Regions from separate parts of the Bacillus sp. KNSH39 genome, predicted to be linked through region 2. Evidence: riboswitches for the same ligand, from Rfam matches in the RefSeq annotation. Region 2 holds a riboswitch; each other region holds the start of a gene.

Region 1 (4,596 bases), 2.6 Mb from region 2:
CGAAAACCTTGGAAACCCAATTAAAATAGAAACAATCCCACATACTCCAACTAAGATTGGATAAAATGCATATGGCAACAATTCAACCGGAGATAACGCTGCAAATCCTGCTGCCGTTAACATTTGGGCACCGTACGGAATTAATCCTTGCACACAACATGAGAAAAGATCTAATACACTCGCTGATTTACGAGGATCTATTTCATATTGATCTGCAATATTTTTTGCAAGCGGGCCTGTAAAGATAATTGAAATCGTATTATTCGCTGTACACATATTCGTCATACTCACTAAACCAGCAATACCAAATTCCGCTCCTTTTTTCGAACGAATATTACGTGTTAATACATTCATTAAATATTGAATACCACCATTATATTGGATTAATTCAACCATACCGCCAATTAATATAGCAAGTAATACTAACTCCATCATACCGCCCATTCCAGTCGTTACACTTTTAAAGAAACTTTCTAACGTGTAACTTCCATCTATAAGGCCGATAACACCAGATAGTACAGTTCCACCAGTTAATACAATAAGTACATTCCAGCCAAGTAGCGCTGTAATAAGTACTCCTGCGTACGGTAAAATCTTTATCCAATCAAAGCTATGTGCTTTAATCTGCGTGTCACTTCCTGAAGTAACTATTACTAATAGTACAATTGTAATAATAGCCGCTGGTAACACAATTAAAAAGTTCGTTTTAAACTTATCTTTCATTTCTGTTCCTTGTGAACGAACAGCTGCGATTGTTGTATCTGAAATAAATGATAAATTATCACCAAACATCGCTCCGCCAACAACAGTAGCCATTGCAAGCGCAATTGAGATATCAGTTTGACCACTAATACCTACAGCAATCGGCGCTAATGCTGCAATTGTTCCCATTGAAGTTCCCATCGCTAATGAAATAAATGCACCAATAACAAAGATTCCAGCTACGATAAATCCTGGCGGTAAAATAGTTAACGCTAAATTAACAGTTGAGTCTACTCCGCCCATTCCTTTAGCAGTTTCAGAAAACGCACCTGCAAGCACAAAAATTAATACCATAATCATAATATCCGGATTTCCTGCACCTTTAGCGAACCGCTCTACTTTCACATTAAAACTTTCTTTACGATTCATCACTAAAGCGACTCCTACAGCAATTGAAATCGCTACAAGTATCGGCAATTTATAGAAATCACCTGTAATAATTCCAGAACCAATAAATAGCGCCAAAAATATTCCAAGTGGTAATAAAGCTAAACCATTTCCTCTCGTTTCTTTCAAAGTACCATCTCTCCCTAGTTTCAACCTTTTTCTAATGAATAACAAAAGACCTCTTCCGATGAGAAGAGGTCTTATACATCTATAAGAAACACTCTTCTCATCTTTCAAGCACACGCTTGCTGGATTTGGCACAGCACTCTGAAATCGAGTCCGCTGCCGAGGCATCGTAGGGCCAGTCCCTCCGCCTCTCTTTATAAGAAGGTTTCATATTTATTTTTTAATAATAATTTCTTCCCTAACTTTACTCGCTTACAAAACAAAAGTCAATTATTTTTTGTATAGATTTTTTTGGTAATTATACAAAAATTTGAATACAACAATCATTTTAACTTTTCGATTTCTTCTTCCAATATTGAAATCCAATAAAATTCACTATTTTTTATTGTTGCTAATATCCATTTCGTAGTGTGCCATGCTAGCTCATACTCTTCCTTCGTGACATCACCACTTTTATAAGCATCCTCTAGCTCCTCTTCATCTAATACATACACCTTACCGCTAGATAATAATACTACATCTAAATATAAATCATCAAAATACGGTAAACCACGATCGTCTATTTTATATTCTTTCGCCACATCGATATAATATTGCACTAATTTTTTCTGATCATCTAACATAGCGGTAATCGCAAAGTTTTTCCCGTCTATGAAATATTGAATCCACGTATACTGATCTGCTGCAATACAAAGTTCTTCACCATCATATTCTTTACAACTAGGCTCTCTCACCTTTTTTATATCCAGTATTCCGAGCATTCCCTCTTCCACTTGCTTAACCGTATAACTCTTTTCTATTAGTCTCTTCCACGAAGAACCGTCACCATATTTTCGTTTCATTATGTCTGCTCCTCTTCTATATACAGAAAAGCTCCCACATATTATGTGAGAGCTTGTTCATATTATAATTAAGCCGCTTGACCCTTTTCAGAAATCTCTTTTAAATAAGCTTGTCCTTTTTCAGCGTCATATTGACCTTCCCACTTAGACATAACTACAGCTGCTAAAGAGTTTCCTACAACGTTAACTGCTGTACGAGCCATATCTAAAATACGGTCAATACCAGCAATGAACGCTAAGCCTTCAGGTGGAATACCTACTGTACCAAGTGTCGCTAATAATACAACGAATGATACGCCCGGTACACCTGCGATACCTTTTGATGTAACCATTAATACAAGTAATAATGTAATTTGTTGTGTAATAGATAAATCAATACCGTACATTTGCGCCAAGAAAATAGCCGCAATTGCTTGATATAAAGTTGATCCATCTAAGTTAAATGAATAACCAGTCGGAATAACGAAAGATGTAATTGCTTTCGGACAACCGAATTTCTCCATTTTCTCCATGATTTTTGGTAAAACTGTTTCTGAGCTTGCTGTAGAATACGCTAAGATCAGCTCGTCTTTTAAAATCTTAAAGAATTGGAAAATGTTAATTCCAAATATTTTCGCTGTAAGTCCTAAGACAACTACGACGAAGAAGATCATTGCCCCATATACAACAATTAGCAATTTCCCTAATGGAATTAATGAAGCAAGACCAAATGTAGAAACTGTAACACCAATTAGTGCAAACACACCAAATGGTGCAAATTTCATAACTTGGTTTGTTACATAAAACATTGCGTCAGCTACACCTTGGAAAAATTGAAGAACTGGTCTTCCTCTTTCACCAATTGCTGCTACACCTAAACCAAATAGTACAGAGAAGAAGATAATAGCAAGCATATCTCCGTCAGCCAATGACTTCATAATGTTCGTTGGAACAATATTTACAAACGTATCTGCAAATGAATGACTTTGTACTTGCTCTGTCGTATGTGTATATTTCGAAATATCTGTCTTTGTTAACTGCTCCATATTTACGCCTTTTCCTGGTTGGAAAATATTCGCTATTAATAGACCAACAATAATTGCAATTGTTGTAATAATTTCAAAGTAAATAATTGTTTTTCCGCCTAGTCGACCTAGTTTTTTAACATCGCCAACACCAGCAACCCCAACAACAATACTTGCTACAACAATCGGTACAACGATCATTTTAATTAATCGGATGAAAATATCACCAATTGGTTGTAAGTACTTCACAACAGCTGGATTATCAAAGAAAATCGCCCCAACCGCAATACCAAGCGCAAGCCCTATTAATATTTGCCATGCAAGTCCTATTCTTTTCATATTTGTTGTAACCCCCTCTTCGATGTGTCACTCTATCTCTCATTCTATCTCTATAAAACTAAGAAATTAAGAGTATTACATATTATTCGACAATTCACTACATTTTGTCCCTGTTAAAAATCATAAATCAAAATTTAAAATCTGACAACAAAATAACTTTCCCCGAATGCAAATAATTTTCTTGACAAAAAATAAACCCATGTTAGAAAACCTCACATGAGAACGATTCCTCACTAGTGTTTTATTAGCTTTCCAAGTAATATTTCACCTCATAAAAACGATTACTTTCCTCCTTCATTTTACAGGAAAATTCCAAAATATACCTTTGTTACACATATGAATAAAATGTAAGCACTATGACAATTACAGTTGAAAAATGATAAATTCCGACAAAACTTAGCAATTTTATAAAATTTTCTTTACATTATGATTACAACGATAGACACCCTTCTTCTTATGATATATAACATTCATAGGGAAAGGAGTCAGACAACAATGAAAAAGAAATTTGCAGCGTTTAGTGTTTTAGCAGCAGGAACGATTTTTGCTTCCCCGTTACTTTCACCCGTATACGCTGAAACGAATCAAGATAAATTATCTAACATTCAATCTGAATTAGAAGGCAAACAAAGTGACTTACAAAATAAATCAGTCGAGAAAGAACAAATAGAAAAAGAAATTCAAGAATTACAGAAGAAAATCGATGAATTAACTACTTCCATTAATAAAAATGAGACTGAATTAAACGATACAAAAAAAGAAATTAGCAAAACACAACAAGTAATTACTGACAAAAAGAAACATATAGAACAATTACAAACAAACATAGATACACGTCAGGAAGTTATTAAACAACGATTACAATCTATGCAAGAAAAACCGCGTACAAATATCATTACAGAAGTATTAACAAACTCTACAAACATTGCTGATCTTGTTGATAATATGTACTCCGTAAGTTTAATATTAAACAACGATACAGATATTGTAAAAAAACAAACATCTGATCAAAATGCTGTAACGACAGAAAAAGAGGCTGTTGAGAAAAAAGAACAACAACTGAAAGACTCTGAACAAAAACTAGAACAAAAACAACAAGAATTACAAAATAACCAACAGCAGCAACAAACTCTTAT
Region 2 (4,596 bases):
ATAGGTTGTTCCAAATGCTTTGTCGCTTCATACACTTCTTCAATTAACTTGATATCGTAAATTGGCTGAGTTAAAAAATACTCCGCTCCAGCATCTATTTTTCGTTCCATTCGCTTAACCGCTGCTTTTAAGTGCCTCACGTGAGGATTAAATGCGCCGCCTACAGAAAACCTTGTCGCCGGTCCAATTGATTTCCCTAAAATTGAACGTCCATCGTTCATTTCTTTAATCATTTTAATAAGCTCAATAGAGGATAAATCATATACAGAAGTGGCACCGGGAAAATCACCAACGCGCGCTGGATCACCAGTTAAAGCTAACACTTCTTCCATCCCTAACGCCGATAAACCTAACAAATGAGATTGTAGTCCAATGACGTTATGATCTCTACACGTTAAATGCGTCAATACTGGGATATCATGCTTCGTTAATAACGCACCCATCGCCATATTAGAAACACGAGGCGATGCTAATGAATTATCTGCTAGAGTAATAGCATCTGCTCCCGCTCTTTTTAACGCTCTTGCTCCTTCAAAAAAACGCTGTGTATCTAACGTTTTCGGTGGATCTAATTCCACTACAACTGTCGTTTGTTTTTTCGCTTTCTCTGCTAGAGTGACGTGAGCCTTCGAACATTTCTCATGCGTATGAACGACTTTCGGCCTTTGAATCGTGTCTTTTTCTATTACAGGGGTAATATTCGCAACAGCGCGCTTCATACTTTGAATATGTTCTGGAGTCGTACCACAACAACCACCCAATAACCGAATACCTTGCTCAATAAATCTCGGTGTCATCGCTTCAAAATAAGCTGGGCTTCCCTCATATACGTAACGTCCATCCACATAATTCGGGAGGCCTGCATTTGGGTATGCTGATAAATAGCCATTTTGAGGAATCGATATCATTTTGAAAGCTTCCGTCATATGAAGCGGCCCTAGTTGACAATTCAATCCAACAACATTTGCACCGTAATCTATAAGTTGCTTTAATATTTCATTGACATCATTTCCATTTTGAGTCGTACCTGCTTCATGTAACGCTAATTGCGCAACAATTGGAATATTCGTTTGCTTACGCAATACTTTAACGGCATGAAGTAATTCAAATTCATCGTAAAAAGTTTCTAATAGTAATCCATCAACCTGTTCTTCTAGTAAAGCCCCTGCCTGTTCAAGTAACATAAACTCTCTTTCCATATCAGTCGTTGTAACAGCTCCGATATGTTTCATACCACCAATTGTTCCTAAAATTGCATTTTTATCTGTCACAGATGCTTTCGCCAGTTTTACTGCCGCTCTATTAATTTCTGTAACTTGATTTTCTAAACCATACATACGTAATTTCGCCTCATTTGCTCCATACGTATTCGTTTGAATTACATCTGCTCCAGCAGCTACATATTGTTTATGAATCGATATAATTAAGTCTGGATCAGATACATTCAATTCTTCAAAGCTACTTTGCAAACCATGTGAATGCAATAACGTCCCAACCGCACCATCACCTATTACAATTCCTTTTGATAATAAATCTAGTAATTTCACGACTCTCCCTCATTTCTATCAATATAAAAACCCCCTCTTCACTTTGAAGAGGGGGACATAATCGTTCCTCCTCTTATTATGCAAAACATTCGTTTTGCAGGTATTAGCACCGTTTCAAACATTTCGTTTGAAGGTTGCCGGGTTTCACAGGGCCTTTCCCTCCACCGCTCTCAATAAGAGTTGTCTTTATTATTTTATTTATGTAGCTAAAAGGAAATGCGTTCCCCTTTTAACAATGTTTGTTAATTTTTTAATAAATTTAGCATGCACAAAAGTAAAAGTCAATGACACTTGCGGAAAAATAAAAATTATTTAAAATAAAGTTGCAATTCAGTTATATTTTATTGTAAAGTTAAAAACATAATAAAAATTTCATACGAACATTCTTATCTAGAGAGGTAGAGGGACTGGCCCTGTGACGCCTCAGCAACCATTAACATTTTGTTAATAAGGTGCTAATTCCAGCAAATTGTGAAAGATTTGACAGATGAGAAGAAGACTCTATTCAAACCGAAAGCCTTCTTCTTAGAAGGCTTTTTTTATTTTATATTCACTTAATGTTTCAATTTAAAAAGGAGGAATTTTCATATGTCAACAATCGAAACAAAACTAGCACAAATCGGAAATCGCAGTGAAACTACAACCGGAACGGTTAATCCACCAGTTTATTTCTCAACCGCTTATCGTCACGAAGGAATTGGTAAATCTACTGGCTTTGACTATTCACGAACTGGCAATCCAACTCGAGGTCTTTTAGAACAGGCGATCGCAGACTTAGAATATGGCGAACAAGGTTATGCCTGTAGTTCAGGGATGGCGGCTGTTCTCCTCGTCCTTTCTCTATTCCGCTCTGGAGACGAACTTATTGTATCTGAAGATTTATACGGGGGAACGTATCGATTATTTTCTGAGCATGAAAAAAAGTGGAATGTTCGATGTAGATACGTAAATACACAGTCTATTAAACAAATTGAGCAAGCTATCACAACTGAAACGAAGGCTATTTTCATAGAAACTCCAACTAATCCATTAATGCAAGTTACTGATATTGCTGCTGTCGCAACTGTAGCGAAAAGGAACGGACTACTCCTTATTGTAGACAACACTTTCTACACACCTTATATACAGCAACCATTAACAGAAGGTGCTGACATTGTACTTCATAGCGCAACGAAATATTTAGGGGGACATAACGATGTACTAAGCGGGCTTGTCGTTGCAAAAGGAAAGGAACTTTGCGAGGAAATCGCTCATTATCATAATGCATCAGGTGCAGTTTTAAGCCCATTTGACTCATGGTTATTAATTCGCGGTATGAAAACGTTAGCGCTTCGCATGAGGCAACATGAAGAAAATGCGAAAGCAGTTGTTGCGTATTTAAATGATGAAGACGGGGTGACAGATGTATTTTATCCAGGAAGAGGCGGCATGATCTCATTCCGCCTTAAAGATGAAGCTTGGATTAATCCATTCTTACAATCTTTATCCTTAATTACATTTGCCGAAAGTCTTGGTGGTGTAGAAAGTTTAATGACTTATCCAGCAACGCAAACACATGCTGATATTCCTGAAGAAATTAGAACAGCAAACGGCGTATGCAATCGTCTTCTTCGATTCTCAGTTGGCATTGAAAATAGTAACGATTTAATTCAAGACTTAAAGCAAGCAATTAAACTCGTAAAAGAAGGTGTAAGAATATGAGCTATTCTATAGATACACTCTTACTACACAACCAATATAAACACGACTCGCAAACAGGCGCTGTGAACGTTCCTATTTATAACACATCAACTTTTCACCAGTTTGATGTAGATACGTTCGGAAAATATGACTATAGCAGGTCAGGAAATCCAACTCGTGAAGCTCTTGAAGATATCATTGCTTTATTAGAAGGCGGAACAAAAGGATTCGCCTTTGCATCAGGCATTGCAGCGATTTCCACTGCATTCCTCCTTCTTTCACAAGGTGATCACGTACTCATTTCAGAAGATGTGTACGGAGGCACTTACCGAGTGATAACTGAGGTACTCTCCCGTTACGGTGTTTCACATACATTTGTTGATATGACCAATTTAGAAGAAATAAAACAAAACATTAAACCAAATACAAAGCTCTTTTATGTAGAAACACCTTCTAACCCACTTTTAAAAGTGACAGATATTCGCGAGGTTTCTAAACTCGCAAAATCTATTGGGGCTCTTACTTTTGTTGATAATACATTTTTGACACCACTATTCCAAAAACCACTTGAACTTGGAGCTGATGTCGTTCTTCATAGTGCTACAAAATTTATTGCTGGTCATAGTGATGTTACTGCCGGATTAGCAGTAGTAAAAGATTCAGAACTCGCTCAAAAGCTTGGATTTTTACAAAATGCATTCGGTGCTATTTTAGGACCTCAAGATTGTTCTCTCGTACTTCGCGGTCTAAAAACATTGCATGTACGCCTCGAACATTCAGCTAAAAATGCCAATAAAATCGCACATTATTTACAAGAGCACTCTAAAGTAAAAAATGTCTATTATCCGGGATTACAAACTCATCTCGGATTTGATATTCAACAATCTCAAGCAACATCAGCTGGAGCGGTCTTATCGTTTACTTTGCAGTCAGAAGATGCACTCCGCAAATTTTTATCAAAAGTAAAATTGCCTGTTTTTGCAGTTAGTTTAGGAGCTGTAGAGTCAATTCTTTCTTATCCAGCAAAAATGTCACATGCAGCACTGTCGCAAGAAGCTCGTGATAAAAGAGGAATCTCTAATTCATTACTTCGGTTATCAGTCGGTCTTGAAAATGTTAACGATTTAATATCCGATTTTGAAAATGCCCTTTCTTATGTAGAAGAACCTGTAAATGCATAGAGAAAAAGAAGATATGAGATTAGGTTTTCATATCTTCTTTTTATGCGGTTTAGCTATATTCATTTGAATTTCTTCTTTTCTTATAGTCCATAAAAATAAAAGTATATCATCTATTTCTAAATAATGGATTAATTGATATATTAAGAAATAAAAAGGGGTGAAAATAATGGATACTTGTGCAGATATTT
Region 3 (4,596 bases), 1.4 Mb from region 2:
GAATTAGCTCATCGTACTCTTTGTTAGAGTATTTATCGAAGTTATAAGCACTATCTGTTGTAAATAAATCTAAGAATGTAATTGGATCAGCGAAGTCAGGGCCCCAGCCGTCAATACCAATTTCATAGTCACCACTTAATAGTAGTTTCAACTGTTGTTTACGTGGTTGTGGTTTTAAATTCACTGTTAATCCATCTAGGTTTTTTTCTAATTCACCTTTTAAATATTCACCAGTCTTTTTAGCTAAAGCATTGTCACTTGTTAATAGTTCGATTGTTACTTTGTCAGTACCAAGTTCTTGTTTTGTTTTTTTCCAGTTTTCTTTCGCTGTTTTCACATCATCCTTGACTAGATTTCCATTTTCTTTACGGAAGTCATTGCCTTCTGGACTCTTTGCAAATTTCGCAGGAACCATTCCTTCAGCTGGAATAGCACCGTTATTTAAAATTGTTTCTACGTAAGCCTTTTTATTCATTGCGCCGTTAATAGCAAGGCGTGCATGTTGATTTTTTAATGTTTCATTTTTCTGATTTAGTCGTAAGAATTGAATGCCGACTTCAGCGCGTTCCTTGAAGTTTGGATCGCTCTTATATTTATCAACAAACTCTGCAGTTAAAGCAACGCGATCAATTTGTCCTGAATCATATAAGTTCACTTCTGTAGACTTATCTTTAACGACATTGAAGTTGATTTCTTCTAATTTTACCGTTTTAGCATCCCAATAGTTAGGGTTTTTCTTCAATTGGAAACTTTGTTCGTGTTTCCAGTTATCTAATGTGAAAGCACCGTTGTAAATTAAATGATTTGTTTCTAAACCGTATTTATCGCCCTGAGACTTTAAGTACTCTTCATTAATTGGCAAGAATGTTGAGAATGTCGTTAAGCTTAAGAAGTAAGGAACAGGACGGTCTAGTTGTACTTCTAACGTTTTGTCATCAACAGCTTTGACCCCTAGTTGATCAATTGGTAATTGTTTTTGGTTTATTTGTTTCGCATTCTGTACATCGAAGAATAAGAATGCGTATTCAGCTGCTGTATCAGGATTTACGGCACGTTGCCAAGCAAAGACGAAGTCCTTTGCTGTAACAGGAGTACCGTTTGACCATTTTGAATCACGCAGATGGAATGTATATTTTGTTTTATCGGGACTAATGTCAACCGACTCAGCAACACCAGGAATCGGTTTGTTATCTTCTCCCATTGCATATAGCCCTTCAAAAACATTACGCATTACGTTCATGGATTCCCCATCCGTTGCTTTTGCAACATCCATTGTTGGAATTTCTGAAGCGAATGATAAGTTAATTGCCTGTTTATCAGGTGCTTTATCGTTTGCTTTCGCTCCGCTTGCATTATCTTTATTTCCCCCGCAAGCAGTTAGTAATAGACTTGCCCCTAAAACAGATGCAACAACAGGTACAACTTTTTTCTTCATTGTTCGTTCCTCCCTAAATGTGTTGTTCGTAACGTCATAATGTCCGTGTCTTGAAGTAGCTATAGAAGGAGATAAAACCTATTATAAATATTTGTTTATAGGTAATCAGGTGTTCTATATGTATATACATGTCGAACTATAATCTATCGTTATATGTTTCAACGTAGTAGACATTATATTTTGATGGTGAAATATTTTGTTTCTTTGATTATTTAGAATATTAACACTGAAAAGAACTATATGTCAATAATAAAAATAGATTGTTAATTTATCAGAATAATATATTAAAAAAGCAGATTCTCATGTGTGAGAGAACCTATTTTTAATATATTTTGCTAAAAAAACAATTGGTGTGGGCTAATAATAAGTGGGGATGAAGAAACCCCCGCTTATTAAAGTTTCACTTTATTTTTCAATTTTTGTCCACTTGAAGTTTAATTGACCTGCAAAGTCTACTTGCACAATTCCTTTCACATAAGAACGTTCTAAATAAGATTCGCCTTTTTGGTAAAGAGGAGCGATAACAGAGTCTTTAAATAATATTTTCTCGGATGCTAGTAATGCTTCCCAGCGAGCTTTTTCATCACCAGCTAAAGTTGTTTTCACTTTTGCTATTGTTTCATCGAATTCCTTATTAGAGTAATGATCTAAGTTATAAGGGTTATTCGTTGTAAATAGCTCAAGGAATGTAATTGGATCCGCAAAGTCAGGGCTCCAGCCATCAATTCCGATTTCGTAGTCACCTTTTAATAAAAGCGAAACTTGTTGCTTACGCGGCTGAGGTTTTATATTTACTATTAATCCATCTAGATTCTTTTCTAGTTGTCCTTTTAAGAATTCACCAGTTTTCTTATCAAGGTCAGCATCACTCGTTAATAATTCTAATGTTATCTTTTCAGAACCAAGCTCTTGTTTAGCTTTTTTCCATAACTCTTGTGCAGATTTTGTATCAACTTTTGTTAAATCGCCGTTTGCAGTACGGAAGTCTTTTCCTTCAGGTCCTTTTGCAAAGTTTTTTGGAACGAGACCAAATGTTGGTGTAGAGCCATCATTTAATAACGTATTTACAAAGGATTTTCTATCAATTGTTTGATCAATTGCTTGGCGTGCAGAAACGTTTTGAAGTACTTTGTTTTGTTGATTCATACGTAAAAATTGTACGCCTACGTTTGGACGTTCTTTAAAGTTAGCATCCTTTTTATATTTATCGACGAAGTCAGATGTTAGTTTTATACGATCTAATTGTTTTGACTCGAATAAATTTACTTCTGTTGATTTTTCTTTTACGACATTAAAATTGATTTCTTCTAGTTTGACAGTATCTTTATCCCAATAGGTAGGGTTCTTCTTAAATTTAAAGCTTTGTTCGTGCTTCCAATCGCTTAGTGTAAAAGCTCCATTGTACAAGATTGTATTATCTTCTAAAGCGTACTTATCACCTTGTACTTTAAAGAATTCCTCATTAATTGGTAGAAATGTTGGGAACGCTGTTAAGCTAATAAAATAAGGAACAGGACGCTCTAATTCTACCTCAAACGTATGGTCATCAACTGCTTTTACACCAAGTTGGTCGGCTGGAAGTTCTTTGTTGTTAATTTTTGTTGCGTTTTTAATATCAAAGAATAAAAATGCATATTCAGAGGCTGTTGCTGGATCTACGGCACGTTGCCAAGCGAACACAAAATCTTTAGCTGTAACAGGAGTGCCGTTTGACCATTTTGAATCTCGCAAATGGAATGTGTATTTCGTTTTATCGCCACTTACTTCATGAGATTTTGCAACACCAGGAACAGGTTTGTTACCTTCACCAAGATTATACAAACCTTCAAATACGTTTCTCATTACTTGACCAGAATCAGTATCTGTAGCACGAGCCGTATCCATTGTTCGTATTTCAGTAGGTGAAGATAAGTTTAAAACCTGTTTACTAGGTGCCTCGTCTTTTGCATTTGCTCCGCTTGCTTCGTTTTTATAACTACCGCAACCAGTTAATAAAATACTTACTCCTACAACTGATGCAATACCGGGTACAAACTTCTTTTTCATTTGATTTTCCTCCTAAATAATTAAGTTTGGATGATGATGAGGGAAATGAAAAATAAAAAATCCCTCTTTTCATATTGAGAAAGAGGGATTTTTACGTACAAGTTATGCACCCGTATATAAACGAAGTCCCTCATTCTATCTTTCAAGCATAAAGCTTGCAGGAAGTGGCACAGTATTCAAAATGAACCTGTTGCCGAGGTTTCAAAGGGCCAGTCCCTCCACCTCTCTTGATACAATGAGTAAACGAATAAATTTTATTAATTTTTGTGTTTCTTTGATAATTCAAAATCTTACACCTTGAATAATGAAGTGTCAACTAAATGAAATATAGTTTAAATTTTCAGTTTTATTAAATAGAAAAACCACTGCATATGGCAGTGGTTTTTCTACTAGAAGTTAAAGTTATCTGGATCTGGACCAACGCGACGATCTTCATTTAAAGCTTGAATTGCTTTCATATCATCAGCACTTAATTCAAAGTCGAAGATGTTTGCATTTTCAATAATGCGATGTTCTTTAATTGATTTGGGAATTGTTACAACTTCGTTTTGTAAATCCCAACGTAAAATAATTTGCGCAGTTGATTTATTATATTTTGTCGCAATTTCTTGTAACGTTGGATTATCTAGTAGTTGTCCTTGCATTAATGGTGACCAAGCTTCAAGCTGGATATTATGTTCTTTACAGAATGCATGTAGCTCTTCTTGTGCTAAACGTGGGTGATATTCCACTTGGTTGACCATTGGCTTAATTTCAGCAATTTCAAATACGTCTTGTAAGTGGTGAATGTGGAAATTACTCACACCGATAGCGCGAACACGGCCATCTTTATAAAGTTTTTCTAATGCTTTCCATGATTCAGTATATTTCCCTTTTACAGGCCAATGTACTAAATATAAATCTAAATATTCTAGACCTAATTTCTCTAATGTAGTTTCAAATGCTTGAAGTGTTGTTTCATATCCTTGATCGCTATTCCATACTTTTGAGGTAATAAATAATTCTTCACGTGAAACACCGGATTCACGAATCGCTTGTCCAACGCCTTCTTCATTTTGATAGATTGCTGCAGTATCGATGCTGCGGTAGCCATTTTTAATTGCTGCTTTTACAGA

The links. A riboswitch is a leader RNA that binds a small molecule or an ion and turns the genes downstream of it on or off. The one in region 2 is predicted to bind S-adenosylmethionine.
Region 1: another riboswitch for S-adenosylmethionine. It lies ahead of ACUL40_RS27265 (Na+/H+ antiporter NhaC family protein); the one in region 2 lies ahead of metI (cystathionine gamma-synthase/O-acetylhomoserine thiolyase).
Region 3: another riboswitch for S-adenosylmethionine. It lies ahead of ACUL40_RS20795 (peptide ABC transporter substrate-binding protein); the one in region 2 lies ahead of metI (cystathionine gamma-synthase/O-acetylhomoserine thiolyase).

The regions. Positions count from the first base shown of each region.
Region 1 covers NZ_JBQXYO010000001.1:5,298,428-5,303,023, reverse strand. Annotated here, with positions in the region: gene ACUL40_RS27265 (Na+/H+ antiporter NhaC family protein) at 1-1,278, opposite strand, end outside; SAM riboswitch class I at 1,373-1,478, opposite strand; gene ACUL40_RS27260 (DUF402 domain-containing protein) at 1,599-2,117, opposite strand; gene gltP (glutamate/aspartate:proton symporter GltP) at 2,186-3,460, opposite strand; gene ACUL40_RS27250 (murein hydrolase activator EnvC family protein) at 3,956-4,596, shown strand, end outside.
Region 2 covers NZ_JBQXYO010000001.1:2,669,060-2,673,655, forward strand. Annotated here, with positions in the region: gene ACUL40_RS13615 (bifunctional homocysteine S-methyltransferase/methylenetetrahydrofolate reductase) at 1-1,547, opposite strand, end outside; SAM riboswitch class I at 1,618-1,727, opposite strand; SAM riboswitch class I at 1,931-2,041, shown strand; gene metI (cystathionine gamma-synthase/O-acetylhomoserine thiolyase) at 2,136-3,248, shown strand; gene metC (cystathionine beta-lyase) at 3,245-4,408, shown strand; gene ACUL40_RS13630 (cysteine hydrolase family protein) at 4,575-4,596, shown strand, end outside.
Region 3 covers NZ_JBQXYO010000001.1:4,051,054-4,055,649, forward strand. Annotated here, with positions in the region: gene ACUL40_RS20790 (ABC transporter substrate-binding protein) at 1-1,435, opposite strand, end outside; gene ACUL40_RS20795 (peptide ABC transporter substrate-binding protein) at 1,841-3,481, opposite strand; SAM riboswitch class I at 3,614-3,718, opposite strand; gene ACUL40_RS20800 (aldo/keto reductase) at 3,871-4,596, opposite strand, start outside.